DNA from 2 places in the Methylobacterium sp. CM6257 genome. Region 2 is predicted to be linked to the other one. Evidence: predicted binding sites of a transcription regulator. Region 2 holds the regulator's gene; the other holds the start of a gene.
The links. The regulator LexA, encoded in region 2, represses DNA repair genes until DNA is damaged. The targets are predictions, from matches to a motif close to TGTTCNNNNTGTGTTCNG.
Positions count from the first base shown of each region.

Region 1: the regulator LexA is predicted to act here: its motif matches at 4,101-4,118, upstream of parE (DNA topoisomerase IV subunit B).

Region 1 covers NZ_CM137735.1:2,463,460-2,473,773, reverse strand. The annotation lists gene ACYCO6_RS12160 (molybdopterin-dependent oxidoreductase) at 1-350, shown strand, start outside; gene topA (type I DNA topoisomerase) at 760-3,444, shown strand; gene ACYCO6_RS12150 (hypothetical protein) at 3,665-3,853, opposite strand; gene parE (DNA topoisomerase IV subunit B) at 4,225-6,297, shown strand; gene ACYCO6_RS12140 (PRC-barrel domain-containing protein) at 6,361-6,852, opposite strand; gene ACYCO6_RS12135 (outer membrane protein) at 7,058-7,924, opposite strand; gene ACYCO6_RS12130 (hypothetical protein) at 8,335-8,694, shown strand; gene ACYCO6_RS12125 (DEAD/DEAH box helicase) at 8,883-10,314, shown strand, end outside.
Region 2 covers NZ_CM137735.1:4,019,145-4,029,458, reverse strand. The annotation lists gene parC (DNA topoisomerase IV subunit A) at 1-696, shown strand, start outside; gene ACYCO6_RS19725 (DNA-3-methyladenine glycosylase family protein) at 922-1,746, opposite strand; gene gltA (citrate synthase) at 1,881-3,170, opposite strand; gene gltX (glutamate--tRNA ligase) at 3,392-4,819, opposite strand; gene ACYCO6_RS19710 (ComEC/Rec2 family competence protein) at 4,992-7,271, shown strand; gene lexA (transcriptional repressor LexA) at 7,265-7,987, opposite strand; gene ACYCO6_RS19700 (hypothetical protein) at 8,228-8,683, shown strand; gene ACYCO6_RS19695 (hypothetical protein) at 8,710-8,925, opposite strand; gene ACYCO6_RS19690 (hypothetical protein) at 9,006-9,308, shown strand; gene ACYCO6_RS19685 (hypothetical protein) at 9,308-9,481, shown strand; gene fae (formaldehyde-activating enzyme) at 9,544-10,083, shown strand; gene ACYCO6_RS19675 (hypothetical protein) at 10,126-10,314, opposite strand, start outside.

The DNA of each region.
Region 1 (10,314 bases), 1.6 Mb from region 2:
CCGAGGATTGGGGCGGTGCGCCCACCGCCACCGACGCGCCCAAGGACGATTGGGGTCAGGCCAGCCCCGCCGCGGAGCCCCAGGATAGGCGCACGCCGATCCGCTACTACGAGAGCATCGACCTCTACGACGCCTTCAATCCGCAGACGATCCTGGCCTACGACCTCAACGGCAAGCCGCTGCCGGTCTCCAACGGGGCGCCCCTGCGCCTGCGCGTCGAGCGCCAACTTGGCTACAAGCAGGCCAAGTACGTGATGCGGGTCGAGATGGTGGACTCGCTCGCCGGTATCGGCCAGGGCAGCGGCGGCTATTGGGAGGATCGCGGCTACGAGTGGTACGCGGGGATCTGAGACTCGGTCGACGGGATTCGAAGCCCTCGGCTTCGTCCAACCCGCCCCCTCATCCTGAAGTGCCTGCGCTTCGCTTCGGCACCTCGGGATGAGGGGGGAGCATCGGAGTTCCCAAGAGGCTGCGCATTCCACCAGAGGGATGGCCTAGCCCAGGCGGGTCCGAAGGTCTGGCGGCCTGAGGCTTTGTCCGATCACGAGATGCAGAGCAGCAACGCTGCGCCTGCTTCGAGGCGCAGCGGGTCCCGATGTCCGACCCGGCCTGCGTCGCCTCCGCCATTTGACATCCCGCCGCCCGTGACCCACTTGTGCCCGGCGCGCGGCCCCGGCCCGACGGCGGGCATTCGTCCCACGCGAATCTCGGAAAGAATTCGTCCGTCGAGCCCAGGCTCCGTCAGGGGCAGAGGTCTGAATGAAAGTCGTCGTCGTCGAGTCGCCGGCCAAAGCCAAGACGATCAATAAGTATCTCGGACGCGATTATGAAGTCATCGCCTCCTTCGGGCACATTCGCGACTTGCCGCCCAAGGACGGCTCGGTAGATCCCGAGCAGGATTTCCGCATGGTGTGGGAGCTGGCGGACCGGGGCGCGAGCCGCGTCTCCGAGATCGCCAAGGCGGTTAAGAGCGCCGACAAGCTGATTCTGGCGACCGACCCCGATCGCGAGGGCGAGGCCATCTCCTGGCACGTGCTGGAGGCGCTGACCGCCCGCAAGGCGCTCAAGGACATCCCGGTCGAGCGCGTGACCTTCAACGCCATCACCAAGGCCTCGGTCGAGGCGGCGATGCGCAAGCCCCGCGAGATCGACCAGGCGCTGGTCGACGCCTACCTGGCGCGCCGGGCGCTCGACTACCTCGTCGGCTTCAACCTCTCGCCGGTCCTGTGGCGTAAGCTCCCGGGCGCCCGCTCGGCGGGGCGCGTGCAGTCGGTGGCGCTCCGCCTGGTCGTCGAGCGCGAGATGGAGATCGAGCGGTTCAAGCCGCGCGAGTACTGGACGATCGTCGCCACCCTGACGACCGGGGACGGCGCGACCTTCGAGGCCCGCCTCGTGGGCGCGGACGGCAAGCGCATCCAGCGCCTCGACGTCGGGACGGCTGAGGAGGCCGCCGCCTTCAAGCGCGACCTGGAGCTCGCGACCTTCCAGGTGGCGAGCGTCGAGGCGAAGCCCGCCAAGCGCCACCCGCAGCCGCCCTTCACGACCTCCACGCTGCAGCAGGAGGCCTCCCGCAAGCTCGGCATGGCGCCGGCCCAGACCATGCGGGTCGCCCAGCGGCTCTACGAGGGCGTCGACATCGGCGGCGAGACGGTCGGCATCATCACCTACATGCGGACCGACGGCGTCGACATGGCGCCGGAGGCGATCCAGGACGCCCGCCGGGTGATCGGCAAGGAGTTCGGCGACCGCTACGTGCCGGACGTGCCGCGCAAGTACAGCGTCAAGGCGAAGAACGCCCAGGAGGCCCACGAGGCGGTGCGGCCCACCGACATGGGCCGCCTGCCCAAGACGGTGGCGCGCCACCTCGAGCCCGAGCAGGCCCGGCTCTACGAGCTGATCTGGACCCGCACCATGGCGAGCCAGATGGAATCGGCCGAGCTGGAGCGGACCACCGTGGACGTCACGGCCAAGGTCGGGCCGCGGACCATCGAGCTGCGCGCCACCGGCCAGGTGGTGAAGTTCGACGGCTTCCTGACCCTCTATCAGGAGGGCAAGGACGACGAGGAGGACGAGGAGAGCCGCCGCCTGCCGCCCATGAAGGCTGGCGACCCGCTCACCCGCGAGCGGATCAGCTCGACCCAGCACTTCACCGAGCCGCCGCCGCGCTACTCCGAGGCGAGCCTCGTGAAGCGCATGGAGGAGCTCGGCATCGGCCGCCCGTCCACCTACGCGGCCGTGCTGCAGACCCTGCGCGACCGCGAATATGTGAAGATTGAGAAGAAGCGGCTGCAGCCGGAGGACAAGGGGCGGCTCGTCACGGGCTTCCTGGAGAGCTTCTTCCGGCGCTACGTCGAGTACGACTTCACCGCCGACCTCGAGGAGCAGCTCGACCGCGTCTCCAACGCCGAGATCGACTGGCGGGCGGTGCTGCGCGACTTCTGGCGCGACTTCTCCGCGGCGATCGGCGAGACTAAGGAGCTGCGCGTCGCCGACGTGCTGGAGGCGCTGAACGGCCTCCTCGGGCCGCACATCTTCCCGGACAAGGGCGACGGCTCGAACCCGCGCACCTGCCCGACCTGCGGCTCGGGCCAGCTGTCGCTGAAGCTCGGAAAGTTCGGCGCCTTCATCGGCTGCTCGAACTACCCGGAGTGCAAGTACACCCGCCAGCTCTCGGCCTCAGGCATCGACGGTGAGGGCGAGGGCTCCTCGCCCGAGGGCGGCCAGCCGGGTGTCCGGGTGTTGGGCACCGATCCGGCGACCGGCCTGCCGGTGACGATCCGCGACGGCCGCTTCGGGCCGTTCGTGCAGCTCGGCGAGGCCTCCACCGAGAAGGGCGCCGAGAAGCCGAAGCGCTCCTCACTGCCCAGGGGCTTGACGCCCTCGGCGGTGGATCTCGAGAAGGCGCTCGCCCTGCTGTCGCTGCCCCGCGAGGTGGCGCGCCACCCCGAGACTGGCGAGCCGATTCTGGCCAATCTCGGCCGCTTCGGCCCCTACGTGCAGCACGGGAAGACCTACGCGAATCTCGGCAAGGACGACGACGTTCTGGAGATCGGGGCGAACCGCGCCATCGACCTGATCGTCGCCAAGGAACAGGGCGGCGGACGCGGCCGTCCGGCCGCCGATCCCGGCCGGCCGCTCGGCAAGGACGAGGCGAGCGGGCGCGACCTCGTGGTCAAGGCCGGACGCTACGGGTCCTACGTCACGGACGGCGAGGTAAACGCCACGCTGCCGAAGACGATGGCCGCCGAGGCGCTGACCCTCGACGAGGCCATCGCGCTGGTCAACGCCAAGCGCGCCTCGGGCGGCGGCAAGCCGGCCAAGCGCGGCGGGGCTCGGAAAACCTCCGCGCGCGCGGCGAGCGGCGACAAGCCGGCGGCCAAGAAGCCAGCCGCCAAGAAACCTGCGGCCAAGAAGGCCCCCGCGAAGAAGACGGGCGCCGGCTAAGACCTATTCTGACGGACGGTCTCGATCGAACGGGGTGCCAGAATCCCTATCTCATCCTCCTGCGGGGCCCATTCAGCGGGCCCTGAAGGAGATGGTCCGAAACCGTGGGCAAACCGGAGGGCGCCGTCGAGGTTTGCGCTGCGCGCAAGGACCTCAGGCCGCAGGCGAGTTTTGGCTAGCCGGGCTCGGCGGCTTCGGAGAACCGACGTCGCGGGTTGGTTCAGACCAGATAGGTGATCGTGGCGGCGACCGCGGTGGCGAACGTCGCCAGCGCGATGGTGGCGGAGTTCACCAGGGCCCGGGCCGGAGGCGCGCCTGCAGCCTCCTCCTCGCAGCCGAAGGCGGCGCCGGCCGCGTGCTCGAAGCGGATCAGGGTGAGGCGACGGGCCTCGATCGCGGCGTTGCTCATCGAGTGCGGCTCCCTGACCACGGTCAAGTTCTTGATCTCCGTCGACAACGCCGTTGGGGCCGCGCTGTTCCGGGGGTGATCTGTGGGTCCGGGTCGGACGGTCACGAGAAAGCCTTAACCCATTGTTGTGCAACGTTGTGATGACGGGCTGCAGCGCGCTCGGGCCGTCCATCACGCTGCTGCCCTCGCTCGTGGCGGCGCAGCATGCGATGGTAGGAACGTTCGGCACCGCGGCGAACCGCTTTGATGTTTCTGTTTTGTTCCGCTATATTGCGGGGATGAAGGCGCATGCTCCAAAACCCCAGACACGTGCCCAGAACCGTCTGCGCGACGTCGAGCCGGCCGACGGGCCGCGCCCGCGGAGGCCGCGCGTGAGCGACCCGGCGCGCGACCTGTTCGGGCCGGGCGGCAAGATGCCCTCCACGGCTCCGTCCGTCCGGCCATCCGAGCCGCGGCGGCGCCTCGACGCCTCGGCCTCCGTGGCGACGCTCGCGTCTGCCGGGCCTGAGGCCGGCTACACCGCCTCCGACATCGAGGTGCTTGAGGGGCTGGAGCCGGTCCGGCGCCGGCCCGGCATGTATATTGGCGGTACCGACGAGCGGGCGCTGCACCACCTCTTCGCCGAGGTGATCGACAACTCGATGGACGAGGCGGTCGCTGGCCATGCCAGCTTCATCGAGGTGGAGCTGGAAGAATCCGGCACCCTCGTGGTCACCGATAACGGCCGCGGCATCCCGGTCGATCCGCACCCGAAATTCCCGGGCAAGTCGGCGCTCGAGGTCATCATGACCACGCTGCATGCCGGCGGTAAATTCGACTCGAAGGTCTATGAGACCTCCGGCGGCCTGCACGGCGTCGGCATCTCGGTGGTGAACGCGCTCTCCGACCTGCTCGAGGTCGAAGTGGCACGCAATCAGACCCTCTACCGCCAGACCTTCTCGCGCGGTCACGCCCAGGGGGCGCTGGAGCTTGTCGGCCGGGTGCAGAACCGCCGCGGCACCAAAGTCCGTTTCCATCCCGATGCCGAGATCTTCGGCTCGCTGAAATTCGACCCGCGCCGCCTCTTCAAGATGGCGCGCTCGAAGGCCTACCTGTTCGGCGGCGTCGAGATCCGCTGGCGCTGCGCCCCCGCCCTTCTCGAAGGGATGGAGGATGTGCCGGCGGAAGCCGTGCACCGCTTCCCCGATGGGCTGCGCGACTACCTCGCCCGCGACATCGAGGGCAGGGAGCTGGTCACCGAGGCAATGTTCTCCGGCAAGATCACCAAGCCGGGCTCGCATGGCTCGCTCGAATGGGCGGTGGCCTGGATGGTCGCCGAGGACGGGATCTCGCATTCCTACTGCAACACGATCCCGACCCCCGAGGGCGGCACCCACGAGGCGGGCTTAAGGGTCGCGCTGCTGCGCGGCCTGCGCGAGCACGCCGAGCGCGTGAACCAGGCCAAGCGAATGACGGCGGTCACCACCGACGACGTCATGGCGACCTGCGCGTCGATGCTCTCGGTCTTCATCCGCGAGCCCGAGTTCCAGGGCCAGACCAAGGACAAGCTCGCCACCGTGGAGGCGCAGCGCATCGTCGAGACAGCGGTGCGCGACGCCTTCGACCACTGGCTCGCCGCCTCCCCGGCCCAGGCCAACAAGCTCCTCGACTGGGTGATCGACCGCGCCGAGGAGCGCCTGCGCCGCCGCCAGGAGAAGGAGGTCGCCCGCAAGAGCGCCACCCGCAAGCTCCGTTTGCCCGGCAAGCTCGCCGACTGCTCGGCGGCCGGCACTGCGGGTTCTGAGATCTTCATCGTCGAGGGCGACTCGGCCGGTGGCTCGGCCAAGCAGGCCCGCGACCGAGCGACTCAGGCGATCCTGCCGCTGCGCGGCAAGATCCTGAACGTCGCCTCGGCATCGCGCGACAAGCTCGGCGCCAACCAGCTCATCTCGGACCTGACGCTCGCACTCGGCTGCGGCACCGGCTCCGCCTTCCGCGAGGCGGACCTGCGCTACGAGAAGGTGATCATCATGACGGACGCCGACGTCGACGGCGCCCATATCGCCTCCCTGCTGATCACCTTCTTCTACCGGCAGATGCCGAAGCTCATCGACCGCGGGCACCTCTACCTCGCGATCCCGCCCCTCTACCGGCTGCAGCAGGGCTCCAAGGTCGCCTATGCCCGCGACGATGCCGACCGGGAGCGGATCATCAAGACGGTGTTCAAGGGCGGCAAGGTCGAGATCGGGCGCTTCAAGGGTCTGGGCGAGATGATGCCGGCCCAGCTCAAGGAGACCACCATGGACCCGAAGAAGCGCACGCTGCTGCGCGTCGCGGTTCTGGACGAGGCCCGGGAATCGACCGGCGACACCGTCGAGCGCCTGATGGGCAACAAGCCGGAGGCCCGTTTCGCCTTCATCAGCGAGCGCGCGGCCTTCGCCGAGGGCGCGGATCTCGACATCTGAGCGGCATACGCCCGGAATCACCATCGCCGAGGCGTAGCCGCCTCGGCGATGGTGAAGCGAGGGCTAATGCGTGCTGATCACCTTGGCCGGGTCGAAGGGCTGGGCCGCCGCCACCGTGTCCTTGCTCATGTTGAGAACCGCCGAGAACCGGTCTCCGCCGGGCCGCAGGACCAGGGCACCGGGCTCAACCGCGATGCGCTTGCTGCTGAGGCCGAGGAAGCCGCCGACGTCGAGCACCACTGCCTTGAGTGTGCCGCCATCGGTGATCAGCAGGTCGTCGATCTTGCCGACGCTGTCGCCCGCGGCGTTGTGCACGTTCACGCCGATCAGCTTCGAGGCCATGACGGCGACGGGCTTGAGTCCCTGACGCTTGGCGGCATCCTGGGCGCTCGCTGCCTCCATAAGCCGTCCGGCGCCGCTGCCGTCCGTCGAGGTGCCAGGTCCGGTGCCGGGCAGCACCGTATCCTTGCCGATCACGGTGGCATCCTGCGCGCCGGCCGGCGAACCCCCCAGGCCGAGGGCAGCAAGCGACAGGATAAGGATTCGGCTTCGCATCGCTGATCGCTCCGGTGCGCCGGCCTCTTCGCCATGTCGCTTCGCGGCGCCGCGGTCTCAATCGCGGGCTTCGATCCCGGTTCCGGCCGCCCGTGTCGCACCCCGCGCCGGTACGGAGCGCGATGTGAAAACGCGAAAGAGCCCGACCTTGCGGCCGGGCCCCTCCTCTTCACAGAGCCGGCGGTGCCGACTCCGGCGTTCGATCTCAGTACGAGCCGAACTTGTAGTTCAGGCCGGCGCGGACGACGGCGAACTCGGTGTTGGCGGCGGCGCCGTTGAGGTAGGCGGTGCCGTTCGGGGCCAGCAGGGTCGGGTAGAACACGCCGCCGGCGGCGTTCTTCTGGCGGTCGAGGTTCACGTACAGACCTTCAACCTTCAGCGTCACGGCGGACGAGCGGAAGAAGTTCAGGAACGAGTCGGTCGGGAGCGCGTACTCGATGCCGCCGCCGACGGCGTAGCCGGTGCGGAAGCTGTCGCGGAAGCGGTTGCCGGCGAAGTTCTGGTCGTCCTGGCCCGAGCCGTAGGCGAAGCCGCCGGTGCCGTACACGAGGGTGCGGTCGAAGGCGTAGCCGAGGCGGCCGCGAACGGTGCCGAAGTAGTCGAGGCCGTTGCCGCTGGTGGCGACGAAGGCCCGCGGCGCCGAGAAGGCGAAGCCGGGAGCCCCGACGACGCCGTAGTTCTGGGTCACGTTGGCACGGCGCGCGAAGTCGACATACTGGGCGTCAGCCTCGAAGCCGATCACGACACCCGAGCCCGGGGTGAACTGGTAGTTGTAGCCGATCTGCGCGCCGCCGGTGAAGCCGTCATTGTTGTTGCGGTTGTTGACGCTGACCACGGCGTTGGTGTCGGGCGAATTGATCAGCGTGCCACCCGGCAGCGCATAGTTGGTCGTGTTGCGGCTGCTGGCATCGAAGCCGTAACCGGCGTTCACACCGAAGTAGAACCCGGTCCAGGTGAAGACCGGAACCGGCGTGAAGACCGGCGGAGGTGCGGCGCGGCGCGGAAGATCGGCTGCCGATGCTGCGGCGGTCATGCCGGCGAGCACGGTTGATGCAAGGAGAAGCTTCTTCATGATCTCTTAGGTCCTGGGTTAGCTTGAGCCGGCTGCCTTCTAGGCGCTCTGGGTCGGCGGGTCTGTCGCTTTCCTGCAACAAGCATCCTCAGACTAGCGCGATCCCGTCAACGAAAGATGAAGACTAACGACACTTGTAGATGGCCGCGGGCCCTCCTCTATCATTGCCCGGTTGCCTAAAGCGTCGGAAAGGCTCGGCGGATTAGCCAATTTTTGACTCTCAGGTCTGCGGGGATCTGCGCGATCCGGGGGCTGAGATTGTCTGTGGTCTCGCCGGGGGCGTTCCGGATCGAGCGTTTTATTTCGGTACATCAGGGGGCGTGGGGCCGCCCGCCCGTAAGGCGGCGGTTAACCGTATTCCCCGATGGTGCTGCGAGGGCCGGCCCGTCGTCCGGTTGGGAGAGTCGCCCATGCATATCCGCGACGACCGCGGCCCGAAGGCCTTCGGTAAGCGCCGATCTCTCGAGGAGCCGGCGGTGCCAGCGCTCTTGCCCAGCAGCCTTGAGCGGAATCGCGGCCTCCAGCGGCCGGTAGGCCCGCTCGCCTGGGCTGTCCGGATGTCGGCCATTCTCGGATCCGTCGCGGTCTTCGCCGCCTATCAGCTCGCCCACTTGAGCCAGCCGGGCGAGGCCCCGGCCCGGATCGCCCTTGACGGACGCCCTCTGCTGGCCGATCCCGAGACAACCGGCGCGATCCCGCCCGCAATTGCCGCCCGCGCTGCCCGCCTGGACCCCTGTCTCCTACCTATTCCCGACCGTCCGAGGCCCTGATCGCTTGTGCGTGGCGGCGTGCCAGCTTGCATTGCGAGATTGACAAGCCGCGCCAAGCCCCTAACTGACGGTGATGCATGCGCCCCGCGGCCCCGGGAGCGTACGAGCGCCCCGCGCGAGCCTTCCCCAGCCGTTGCCGCGACGGTGTCCACCGCGCCGGCCGGGCGCGCAACGGTTCCTGAACGCAGATGCCTTTTTCCGACCTGGGACTGAGCGAGAAAGTCCTGAACGCCGTCGAAGCGGCGGGATATACCGAACCGACGCCGATCCAGGCCGAGGCCATCCCCCACGTTCTGGCGCGCCGCGACGTCCTGGGGATCGCCCAGACCGGAACCGGCAAGACCGCCGCCTTCACGCTGCCGATGCTGACGCTTCTGGAGCACGGCCGCGCCCGCGCCCGGATGCCGCGCACGCTCATCCTGGAGCCGACCCGTGAGTTGGCCGCCCAGGTGGTGGAGAATTTCGACCGCTACGGAACCAACCACAAGCTCAACGTGGCCCTGATCATCGGCGGTGTGTCGTTTGCCGACCAGGACGCCAAGCTCATGCGCGGCACCGACGTGCTGATCGCGACGCCGGGGCGCCTTCTCGACCATTTCGAACGCGGCAAGCTGCTGCTCACCGGCGTCGAGCTCCTGGTCATCGACGAGGCCGATCGCATGCTCGACATGGGATTCATCCCCGACATCGAGCGGATCGTCAAAATGGTGCCGTTCACCCGGCAGACCCTGTTCTTCTCGGCGACCATGCCGCCGGAGATCGAGCGGTTGGCGGACATGTTCCTGCACAACCCGCAGCGGGTCGAGGTGGCGCGGGCCTCCTCCACGGCCTCGACGATCACCCAGCGTCTGGTCGCCACCGGCCACGAGGGGCATGCCAAGCGCGAGCGCTTGCGCGGCCTGATCCGCGGTGAGGAGGATCTGAAGAACGGGATCATCTTCTGCAATCGCAAGCGCGACGTCGCCCTGCTCCAGAAGTCTTTGGTCAGCCACGGCTTCGACGCGGCGGCCCTGCACGGCGACATGGACCAGCGCGCGCGGACCACCGCCCTCGACGCCTTCCGCAACGGTGAGACCGCCCTGCTGGTCGCCAGCGACGTGGCGGCCCGCGGCCTCGACATCCCGGCGGTCAGCCACGTCTTCAACTTCGACGTGCCGCATCATCCCGAGGATTACGTTCACCGGATCGGGCGCACCGGCCGCGCCGGTCGGGCCGGGACCGCCTATACGCTGGTCTCCCCCGAGGACACCCGGTCGCTGGGCGCCATCGAGGCCCTGATCGGTCAGCCCATCCCCTGGCTCGACGGCGACCTGACCACGGTCGCCGAACCATCTGAGGACACCGGGACGCGTCACCGCGGCCGCTCGGCCGAAACCCGCCGCGGTGGCCGCTCGGCCAGGGCCGGCAGCAAGAGCGCGGGAGAGGCCGGAGGAGACCGCCCGAAGGCTCGCGGCAGCCGCAGCGGATCGGCCGCGCAGCGCGCCGAGAGCCGCCCGGTGGTGCCGCGCGGCGAGCCCGTGCGCGAGGAGCGCGGCCGTCGGCACGAGGCGGAGGGCGACACGCCCATCGGGCTCGGCTCCCATGTTCCGGCCTTCCTGCTTCGTCCAATCTTGGCGAAGA
Region 2 (10,314 bases):
GTGATCGTCTCCACCAAGGGCTGGATCCGGGCTCTGAAGGGCCACGTCGCCGACCTCTCGGGCGTGGCGTTCAAGGGCGACGACAGCCTGAAGATCGCCTTCCCGACCGAGACCACGCAGAAGATCCTGCTGCTCGCCACCAATGGCAAGGTGTTCACGCTCGAGGCCTCGAAGCTGCCGGGCGGGCGCGGCTTCGGTGACCCGGTGCGGCTGATGGCCGACCTCGACGACGGCACCGAGATCGTGGCGGCGCTGCCCTACCGGCCGGAGACCAAGCTGCTCATCGCGGGCTCGGACGGGCGCGGCTTCGTGGCGCCGTCCGACGCGCTGGTGGCCAACACCCGCAAAGGCAAGAACGTGCTCGGCCTCGACGGCGACGCCACCGCGGCCGTGCTGGTGCCGGCGGAGGGCGACCACGTGGCGGTGGTGAACACGGAAAAGCTGCTGCTGATCTTCCCGATCTCCGAGGTGGCGGAACTCGCCCGCGGCAAGGGCGTGCGGCTCCAGCGCTGTCGCAGCGGCCAGCTCATGGACGCGCATGTCTTCAAGCTGGCGGACGGCCTGCCCTGGCAGGACGGCTCGCCGGAGGGGCGTCTCGCCAACACGTCGGTGCTGGAGAAGTGGCTTGGCCACCGGGCCGAGGTCGGGCTGATGATGGCGCGCAGCTTCCCGAAATTCGAGCGTTTCGGACGCTGAGCGGCGGTGTCCCCGACTGACGGCGTGAGGGACCTCCAACCCACCCCCTCATCCTGAGGTGCCGAAGCGCAGCGGCGGCCGCCTTTGGGGCTGCTGCGCAGCACCTCAGGATGAGGGCGAGGTTGGGACGAAGCTCGTTTCAGGGGCTCACCAAGTCGCGCTCTCTCCGATACGGTGTTGTCCGTCTCTCGGTCGGTCGCCCGGATCGGGCAGGTTCGCTGCGGATCAGCGCCCCTTCACGGCCGCCTCGTCCGCCGCCCAGAGGTGCTGCGCCGCGTAGGCCCGGAACGGGCGCCACGCCTCGGCCCGGGCGAGGAGCGCGGCCGGGCTCGGGCGGCCGGCGCCGGTCTCAAGGGCCCGCAGCAGGCCGACATCGCCCACCGGCAGGGCGTCCGGCAGCTTGAGGGCCCGCATGGCGATGTACTGCGCCGTCCACGGGCCAATTCCCCGAATCGCCGTGAAGCGCAGGATCGCGGCCTCCAAAGTCTCGGCCGGGGCGAACAGATCCGGATTGGCCAGCGCTGCCGCGGCGAGCGCCCGGATCGCCGCGCCGCGGGCGCGCGGCATGTTGAGGGCCAGGGCGATGTCCGCCTCGGCCAGGGCTTCCGGTTCCGGGAAGACGTGGGTCAGGCCGCCCAGCGGCTCCGCGAGCGGCGTCCCGAAGGCCGCCACCAGCTTTCCGGCGAGCCGGATCGCGGCCGAGACCGAGACCTGCTGACCGAGGATCGCCCGGCAGCCCGTCTCGAATGGATCCCAGCCCCCCGGCAGCCGTAAGCCCGGTCGTGCCGCCACGAGTGGGGCGAGAACCGGATCTCGGGCGAGGCAGCCCGCGATCGCGGCCGGGTCGGCGTCGCAGTCGAACAGGCGGCGCAGGCGCCCGGCGACCGCCGGGACGGCGCCGGCCTCAATGCCGCGGAGGCCAACCTGCAGGCCGCCCGCGCCGGGCTCCACCGTCAGGACGCCGTAGCGCCCCTCGACGCTAACCGTGCGCGCGTAGGCCGATCCGGCGGGGTCAGCCGCCTCGACGCCCGGGATCGCGCGCTTGGCCAGGAAGGCGTGGATCGCCGGCCAGTCGTAGGACGCGCGATAGGGCAGGCGGAGGCCGAACGCGGCCGGGGTCTCCGCAAACGCGAAGGGCGGCCTCGCGGCCGCCCCGTTGGTCTCGTCTAAGGACAGGCTCCGGCTCAGCCGCGCTGGTCCACGGGCACGTAGTCACGCCGGGCCGGGCCCACGTAGAGCTGACGCGGACGGCCGATCTTCTGCGAGGGATCCTCGATCATCTCGGCCCATTGCGCGATCCAGCCCACCGTGCGGGCCACCGCGAACAGCACCGTGAACATGTCGGTGGGGAAGCCCATCGCCTTGAGGGTGATGCCCGAGTAGAAATCGATGTTCGGGTAGAGCTTCTTCTCGATGAAGTACTCGTCCTTCAGGGCGATCTGCTCCAGTTCCATGGCGACGTGGAGCAGCGGATCGTCGGTCTTGCCGAGCTCCTTGAGCACCTGGTGGGTGGTGCTCTGCATGATCCGGGCGCGCGGGTCGTAGTTCTTGTAGACCCGGTGGCCGAAGCCCATCAGCCGGAACGGATCGTTCTTGTCCTTGGCCTTGGCGACGTACTTGCCGACGTTCTCGGGCGTGCCGATCTCCATCAGCATCTTGAGCGCCGCCTCGTTGGCGCCGCCATGGGCAGGTCCCCACAGGCAGGCGATGCCGGCCGCGATGCAGGCGAAGGGGTTGGCACCCGAGGAGCCGGCGAGCCGCACCGTCGAAGTCGAGGCATTCTGCTCGTGGTCGGCGTGCAGGATGAAGATCTTGTCGAGGGCGCGCGCGAAGACCGGGTTCACCTCGTACTCCTCGCACGGCACCGCGTAGCACATGCGCAGGAAGTTCGAGGTGTAGTCGAGGTCGTTCTTCGGATACACGAACGGCTGGCCGATCGAGTACTTGAAGGCCATCGCCGCCAGCGTCGGCATCTTGGCGATCATGCGGATCGACGCGATCAGCCGCTGGCTCTCGTCCGTGATGTCGGTCGAGTCGTGGTAGAAGGCCGAGAGCGCGCCGACCGAGGCGACCATCACGGCCATGGGGTGCGCGTCGCGGCGGAAGCCGGTGAAGAACCGGTTCATCTGGTCATGCACCATGGTGTGGCGCGTGACCCGGTAGTCGAAATCGGCCTTCTGTGCGGCGGTCGGCAGGGTGCCGAACAGCATCAGGTAGCAGGTCTCGAGGAAGTCGCCCTTCTCGGCGAGCTGCTCGATCGGGTAGCCGCGATAGAGCAGCACGCCCTCGTCGCCGTCGATGTAGGTGATCTTCGATTCGCACGAGGCGGTCGAGGTGAAGCCCGGGTCGAAGGTGAAGGCGCCGGTCTGGGCGTAGAGCTTGCCGATATCGATCACGTCCGGCCCGATCGTGCCGGATTTCACCGGCAGCTCGATCGTCTTGCCGTCCACGGTGATGGTGCTGGATGCGCTCATGGATCGTGGACCCTTTTCTGGCGACGTGGCGGATGCCGGCCTCGGGCTGCCCGAGGTGAGCCCGGGGCCGGAGCACGCCGCGTCATGTTGCGGGTGCTCACAGGCCCTGGGTTACTCAAACGGCACTGCAGCAGCAACGGGGTGGGTGACAACCCGACCCCGACGCCAAGCGAAATCCGGGCCGCGGCCCGCAGTTCCCGCCGGCGCGACCCGCCGCGCCCTCAGCCCTGCGACACCTGATCGCCGAGCCGGGCGAGGGTCTCGTCCCGGCCGAGCACCGCCATCACGTCGAACAGGGGCGGGGAGGTGGTGCGCCCGGTAAGCGCCGCTCGCAGGGGTTGGGCCACCTGCCCGAGTTTGCAGCCCGCGGCCTCCGCGTACTGGCGCACCGCGCCCTCGGTCGCCGCCGCGCTCCACTCGGTCAGGGCTTCGAGCGCCGGGCGCACGCCGGCCAGGCGCGCGCGGCCATCGTCGGAGAGGAGGGCGCGCGCCTTGTCGTCCAGCGCCAGCGGGCGCTGCGCCGTGAGGTAGTAGGCGCTGTCGAGGAGCTCGATCAGGGTCTTGGCTCGCTCCTTCAGGCCCGGCATGGCCTGGGTGAGCTTGTCCTTGAGGGCGGGCTGGAGCGGCGCCGAGAGGCCGCGCTCGGGCCCGACATTCGGCAGGATCGTCTCGATCGCCGCCACGAGGTCGGCATCGGCGCTGGTGCGGATGTAGAGGCCGTTGAGGTTGGCGAGCTTGGCGAAGTCGAAGCGGGCCGCCGAGCGCCCCACCGAGCCGAGATCGAAGGCCGCGATCATCTCCTCGGTGGAGAAGACCTCCTGGTCGCCGTGGCTCCAGCCCAGCCGCACGAGGTAGTTGCGCAGGGCCGCCGGCAGGTAGCCGAGATCGCGGTAGGCCTCGACGCCGAGCGCGCCGTGGCGCTTCGAGAGCTTGGCCCCGTCGGACCCGTGGATCAGCGGGATATGGGCCATCTTGGGCACCTCCCAGCCGAGGGCCGAGAAGATCTGGCTCTGGCGCGCGGCGTTGGTGAGGTGGTCATCGCCGCGGATGATCTGCGTGACGCCCATGTCGTGGTCGTCGACCACGACGGCGAGCATGTAGGTCGGCGTCCCGTCCGAGCGCAGCAGGACGAGGTCGTCGAGGTCCTTGTTGGCCCAGGTCACCCGGCCCTGCACGGCGTCCTCGACCACGGTCTCGCCCTCGGTCGGCGCGCGCAGACGGATCACCGGTTTGACGCCGGCCGGGGCCTCGGACGGGTCGCGATCGCGCCAGCGGCCGTCGTAGCGCGGCGGACGCCCTTCCGCGCGGGCGGTCTCCCGCATCTGCGCCAGCTCCTCGGCGGTGGCGTAGCAATGGTAGGCGCGGCCCGATGCCAGCAGCTCCTCGGCCACCGCCCGGTGGCGCTCGGCCCGGGCGAACTGGAAGATCACGTCCCCGTCCCAGCCGAGGCCAAGCCAGGACAAGCCGTCGAGGATCGCGTCGATCGCGCCCTTGGTGGAGCGCTCCCGGTCGGTATCCTCGATGCGCAGCAGCATGCGGCCGCCGGTGTGGCGGGCATAGAGCCAGTTGAACAACGCCGTGCGGGCTCCGCCGATATGCAGGTAGCCGGTGGGCGAGGGGGCGAAGCGCGTGACGACGGCTGAGGACATCGGTCCGGTATGTTCGGGGGACAGTCGCGAAAGGGCGGTGGAGCGGCGAGGGGCTCGACAGGGCGCCCGTAGCACGAAGCGTCGACTGTAGCACGGGCGGATCGGTGCGTTAAGAATCGCCGAAGGAATCGCCCGGCCGTCGGCACAGGTCGCGCGGATCGGGACGGCGGCAATGCGGCGGATCGGCGCGAGGCTGGCAGGGGGCGCCGTGGCGCTGGCCGGTCCGCGTGCCGCGGCGCTTCCGGCACTTGGCGCGTGGGTCACCGCAGGTCTCGCCCGGGAAGCCGAGCAGCGCCGCCTGTTCCCCTGGCTGGCCGTGGCCTTCGGCGCCGGCATCCTGGTCTACTTCGCGGTCGCCGACGGCGCCCCGATCCTCGCCGCCCCTCTGGTCGGCGCGGCCCTCGCCCTGGCACCGGTGCCGATTCTCGGCGCGCGACCGGCGGCCTTGGCCGCCGCGCTGACCCTGGCGGCCGGGTTCCTCGGCTTCGCGGCGGCGGCCTGGCGGGTCTCGCAGGTGGCGGCCCCGATCCTCGCTCGCACCACAATCGGCCCGCTCACCGGGACGGTCGAGGCCCTGGACGACCGGGAGGTCGGCGCCCGGCTGGTGATCCGGGTGGAGAGCTTCGCGGGGCTCGCGCCGGAGGTGCGGCCCGTCCGGGTCCGGGTCTCGTTCCGCAAGACGCCGACCGCGCGGCCCGGGGACGTCATCGCCGCCACCGCGCGGCTGCTTCCGCCCCCGGAGGCGGCTCGGCCCGGCGGCTACGACTTCGCCCGGGACGCGTATTTTCAGAGCATCGGTGCGGTTGGCTCGCTGCTCGGCGCGGTCACGGTCCGTGCGCCTTCGGAGCCGCCGCCCCTGGGCCTGCGGCTCGCCGCCATGCTGGACGAGGCCCGCAACGCGCTTACCCGCCGGATCGCCCAGGCAGAAGGCGGCCAGGCGGGCGCGGTGGCGGCGGCCCTGGTGACGGGCAAGCGCGGGCTGATCGGTCCGGCGACCAACGATGCGCTCCGCGCTGCCGGCATCTACCACGTGGTCTCGATCTCGGGGCTGCACATGGTGCTGGCCGCCGGCGTGGTGTTCTGGCTGGTGCGGGCCGTCCTCGCCCTCGTGCCCTACTGCGCGCTGTTCTGGCCGATCAAGAAGATCGCCGCCGGCTTCGCCATGGCGGGGGTAACCGCCTACTGCGCCTTCTCGGGCTGGGACATCGCCGCCGAGCGCTCGCTGATCATGACCCTGATCATGCTGGGCGCGATCCTGGTGGACCGGCCGGCCCTGTCGATGCGCAACCTCGCGCTGTCCGCGCTGATCGCCCTGGCCCGCGAGCCGGAGGGCCTGCTCGGCCCGAGCTTCCAGATGTCGTTCGGGGCGGTGGCCGGGCTGATCGCCTGCGCGCGGCTGATCGACGGGCGCCTCTTCGTGCGCCCCGGGGCGGGGCGGATCGGGCGGCTCGTCGGCACCGGCCTCTCGGCAGTCACCGGCACGCTGGCCACGACCCTGGTGGCGCAGGTCGCGACCGCGCCCTTCGCCACCTATCATTTCCAGACGATCCAGCCACTCGGACTCGTCGGCAACGCCCTGACCCTGCCGCTCGTCTCCCTCGTGGTGATGCCGTCCGCGGTCATCGGGATCCTGGCCTATCCCTTCGCCCTCGACCGGCCGATCTGGTGGCTCATGGGGCAGGCCGTCGGCGGCATGCTGGCGATCTCCGAATGGATCGCCGGGTTCGAGCGGGCGACCCTCGTGCTGCCGGCTTTCGGCACCGGCGCGCTGACTCTGCTGACGGCGGGATTGCTGCTGGCGACGCTTCCGGCCTCGCGCCTGCGCTGGCTCGCGCTGCCGCCCGTTCTGTTCGGACTCTGGCTCGCCGCCCTGCCGGAACGCTACGACCTCTACGTCGACCGGCAAGGCGGGGGCGCTGCCGTGCGGAGCCCCGACGGCCGGCTCACGGTGCTGGGCAAGCCGTCCGCCTTCGTGCTGGAGCAGTGGCTGAAGGCAGATGGTGACGGGCGGCGAGCCAACGCGATGATCGGCTCGCAGCCGGGCGGGCGGTGCGATCGGCTCGGCTGCACGGCGCAGCTACCGGACGGACGGGCGGTGGCCCTGGTCCGGGACCGACGCGCCTTTTCGGAGGATTGCGCCCGGGCCGCCGTGCTGATCACCGGACTCGCCGCGCCGCCGACCTGCACGGGGCCTCTGGTGATCGACCGTCGCGTCCTGGCCGCCCGCGGGGCCGTGGCCCTCCGGGCCGAGACCGAGGGCTTCACGGCGCATTACGCCCGCGACGGCGGCCGCTCCCTCCCCTGGCGCCCGCGCCCGGCAGAGCCCCCGGCGATCGCACGTGCGGATGGGAACGGTGCCGCGCGAGAGCCGGTGGCGGCAACTCCGTCAGAGGCCGACGCGTCCGGGGGCAGGATCATCCCCGATGACGGGCCGGCCGAGCCGCCTCAGTAGCGGCGGACGAGGCTGACGAGCCGGCCCTGGATCCGGACCCGGTCGGGACCAAGCACGCGCGTCTCGTAGGCCGGGTTGGCGGCCTCGAGGGCGATCGAGGAGCCGCGGCGGCGCAGGCGCTTGAGCGTCGCCTCCTCGTCGTCGATCAGGGCCACGATGATGTCGCCGGTGTTGGCCGTCTCCTGCTTGCGGATCACCACGAGGTCGCCGTCGAGGATGCCGGCCTCCACCATCGAATCGCCCCGCACCTCCAGGGCGTAGTGCTCGCCGCCCGCCAGGAAGTCCGGCGAGAGGGTGATGGCGTGGCTCTGGTTCTGGATCGCCGAGACCGGCGTACCGGCCGCGATCCGGCCCATCACGGGAATCGAGACGGCGCGGCCGGCCTCATCGATCATCCGCGTGCTGGCCGGCATCGGCGGCTGCTTGGACTTGCCGCCCTCGACCACGCTCGGGGTGAAGCGGCGCGGCTCCGCCGCAGGTGCGGCGGCCTGACCGGTCAGGCTCTCGGGGATACGGATCACCTCGATGGCGCGCGCGCGATTCGGGAGGCGCCGCAGGAAACCGCGCTCCTCCAGGGCCGTGATCAGCCGGTGGATGCCCGATTTCGACTTGAGGTCGAGCGCGTCCTTCATCTCGTCGAACGAGGGGGGGACGCCGCATTCCTGCATGCGACTCTGGATGAATCGCAGGAGGTCCAGCTGCTTGCGCGTGAGCATCGACGGGGGCCTCGCGGCTTGGCGGACCGCCTCGGGACGGTCTCGGAAACAAATCACGAACAGGCTAAACGTTCCGCAAGTGTTCCGCAAGCACAATACGGCCACGCTCGCGCTGCCGCGGCCCGGGCGTGGCGAGAAACGATTTGACGGCGCAAGCGGAGCCGTTTCAATGCATCCCGGTGTCCCGCCAGAGAGGGCGGCGGATCCGGGACGGGCTGGAATCGGGCTGGGATGACGAGGATGCGACGACCCGCGGCTCTGCTGCCCCTCGGCTTGGTCGCCCTGGGCTTGGCGCTGGCCGGCTGCACCACCGGCTTCGCGTACATCTCGCGCAACTACGTGGCCCTCACGCCGCAGGTGGTCACCATCGGCTGCAAGGAGCCCTACGAGGTCTATGACAACCGGCAGTTGCGCAGGATGCTGATCGTCTCGAACGCCCTGCGCGAATATGCCGGCTGCAATCTCAGCGAGGCCCGGATCGATCCCGAGCCGGAGGCGACCCGGGTGAAGCGCTTCCGCACGGCCGCCCGCGCCTATCTCGACGAGACCGTGCGCGAGGATTGCCGGATCACCGGCGAGACGGTGTTCGATCCGCTGAAGACCGAGTTCGCCTACGCGTGCGACGCGCCCATCGAGAAGCGCGGCACCGTGGTGCCGCGTCTGCCGGGCCGCAATCCGGGCCTGATCCTGCGCTGAACCGCGGCCCGGCGCTGCCGCGCCGGTCAGGCACCCGGCTTCGGGAAGGTGCGCTCGGCCGCGTCGCCGGCCGCCGCCAGCAAGGCGCGGGCGAAGGCGCGGGCCTCCGCCCGATCGAGCACGATCGCGGCCGTGACCGGGCTTCCGCCGAGATCGGACAGGGCGAGTTCCAGCCGCACCCCGTCGGGCACGGGACTCGCCTGGAGGCTCCAGCCGGCGCCCCGATCCGTGCTCTCCGCCATCACACATCCTCCCGCGCGCCCCGGGAAAACGCCGCAGGCTCCCGCCCGGAACTGCCCGCGCCCGGGACTGTTCCCGAGCCGTGCCAAGCGCTTCCCTGCCTCGCCTGAACGCGTTCCTCAAGACCGCCGGCCCTGGACTCCTCGTGATGCTCGCCGACACGGATATCGGCAGCCTCATCGCGGCGGCCTTCGTGGCGCTGGACGTGGTGGCCCTGGCGCTGGCCTGGGGCTTCGGCGACGTGACCGGCAAGCCGCACTCCCTGGAGCAGTCGCCCCTGGAGGCACCGGCCTTCTACGGCGCCTTCACGCCCGTGGTCGTGGCGGGGCGGTCGCCGTGCAGCTCGTGCCGAACCTCGTGGCCCGCAACGTCGCCGTGGAGGTGATGAACGCGCTGCTCCTGCCCCTGGCGCTCGGCTTCCTGATCCTTCTGGCGACACGGGCTCTGCCGGAGGGGAAGCGGGTGGCGGGGACCTACAAATGCGTGGTCTACACCGTCTCGGGGATCACCATCGCCTTCGCGCCGGTCGGCGTGCTCGACGGGGTCGGCCTGCTCTGAGCTCATTGACGCGGGCGGCGCGATGATGTCTCCCGCGGGCTCCGATCAGGTGGAGTTCGAACATGCAAGAGATCTGGTTCCGCGCGGGCGAGGCCACGGTGCTGGCGGCCGAGGGCCAGTACACCGACGCCATGCCGGAGGTGCTGATCGGCTCGGTGCGCGGGCCGGTGGGCCAGGCCTTCGCGTCGATGATGGGGCAGGTTCAGGGCCACACCCGGATGTTCGTGGTGCGCGACCTCAACCAGCTGGTGCGTCCGGCCACGATGATGACCACCAAGGCCACCATCCACACGGCCGAGTACGTCGAGCTGCTCGGCGGCGTGGTCCAGGCGGCCACCGGCGACGCGATCGTGGACTGCATCATCGAGGGCATCCTGCCCAAGGACGGGCTCGACGAGCTGTGCATGATCATCATGATCTGGCTCGATCCGCGCTGCGCCGAGGACGACAACCTCGACCAGAAGGACCTCTACCGGACGAACTACGAGGCGACGAAGCTCGCCATCGCCCGCGCCCTCAAGGGCGAGCCGACGGTGGACGAGCTGATCGCCAACCGGAAGACCGTGAAGCACTACGCCCTGGACGGCGTGATCGAGTACTGAGCGGCCCCGCTTCCGCACGCATCCTGCCGGGTCAGGCCCGCCTCATTCCGGCGGGATGCGCCCCACCGAGCACAGGGTCCGCATCGTGGTGCTGCCCGGGTCGGTGTAGCAGGAGGCCGACCAGCCGTTCTGCTGGATGAACGACTTGCGCCGCTCCGACAGCGAGGTCCGGTAGGCGTTGGCGATGATCGGCTCGACGGTGGCGGCGGACTCGCCGATCAGGATCTCGGA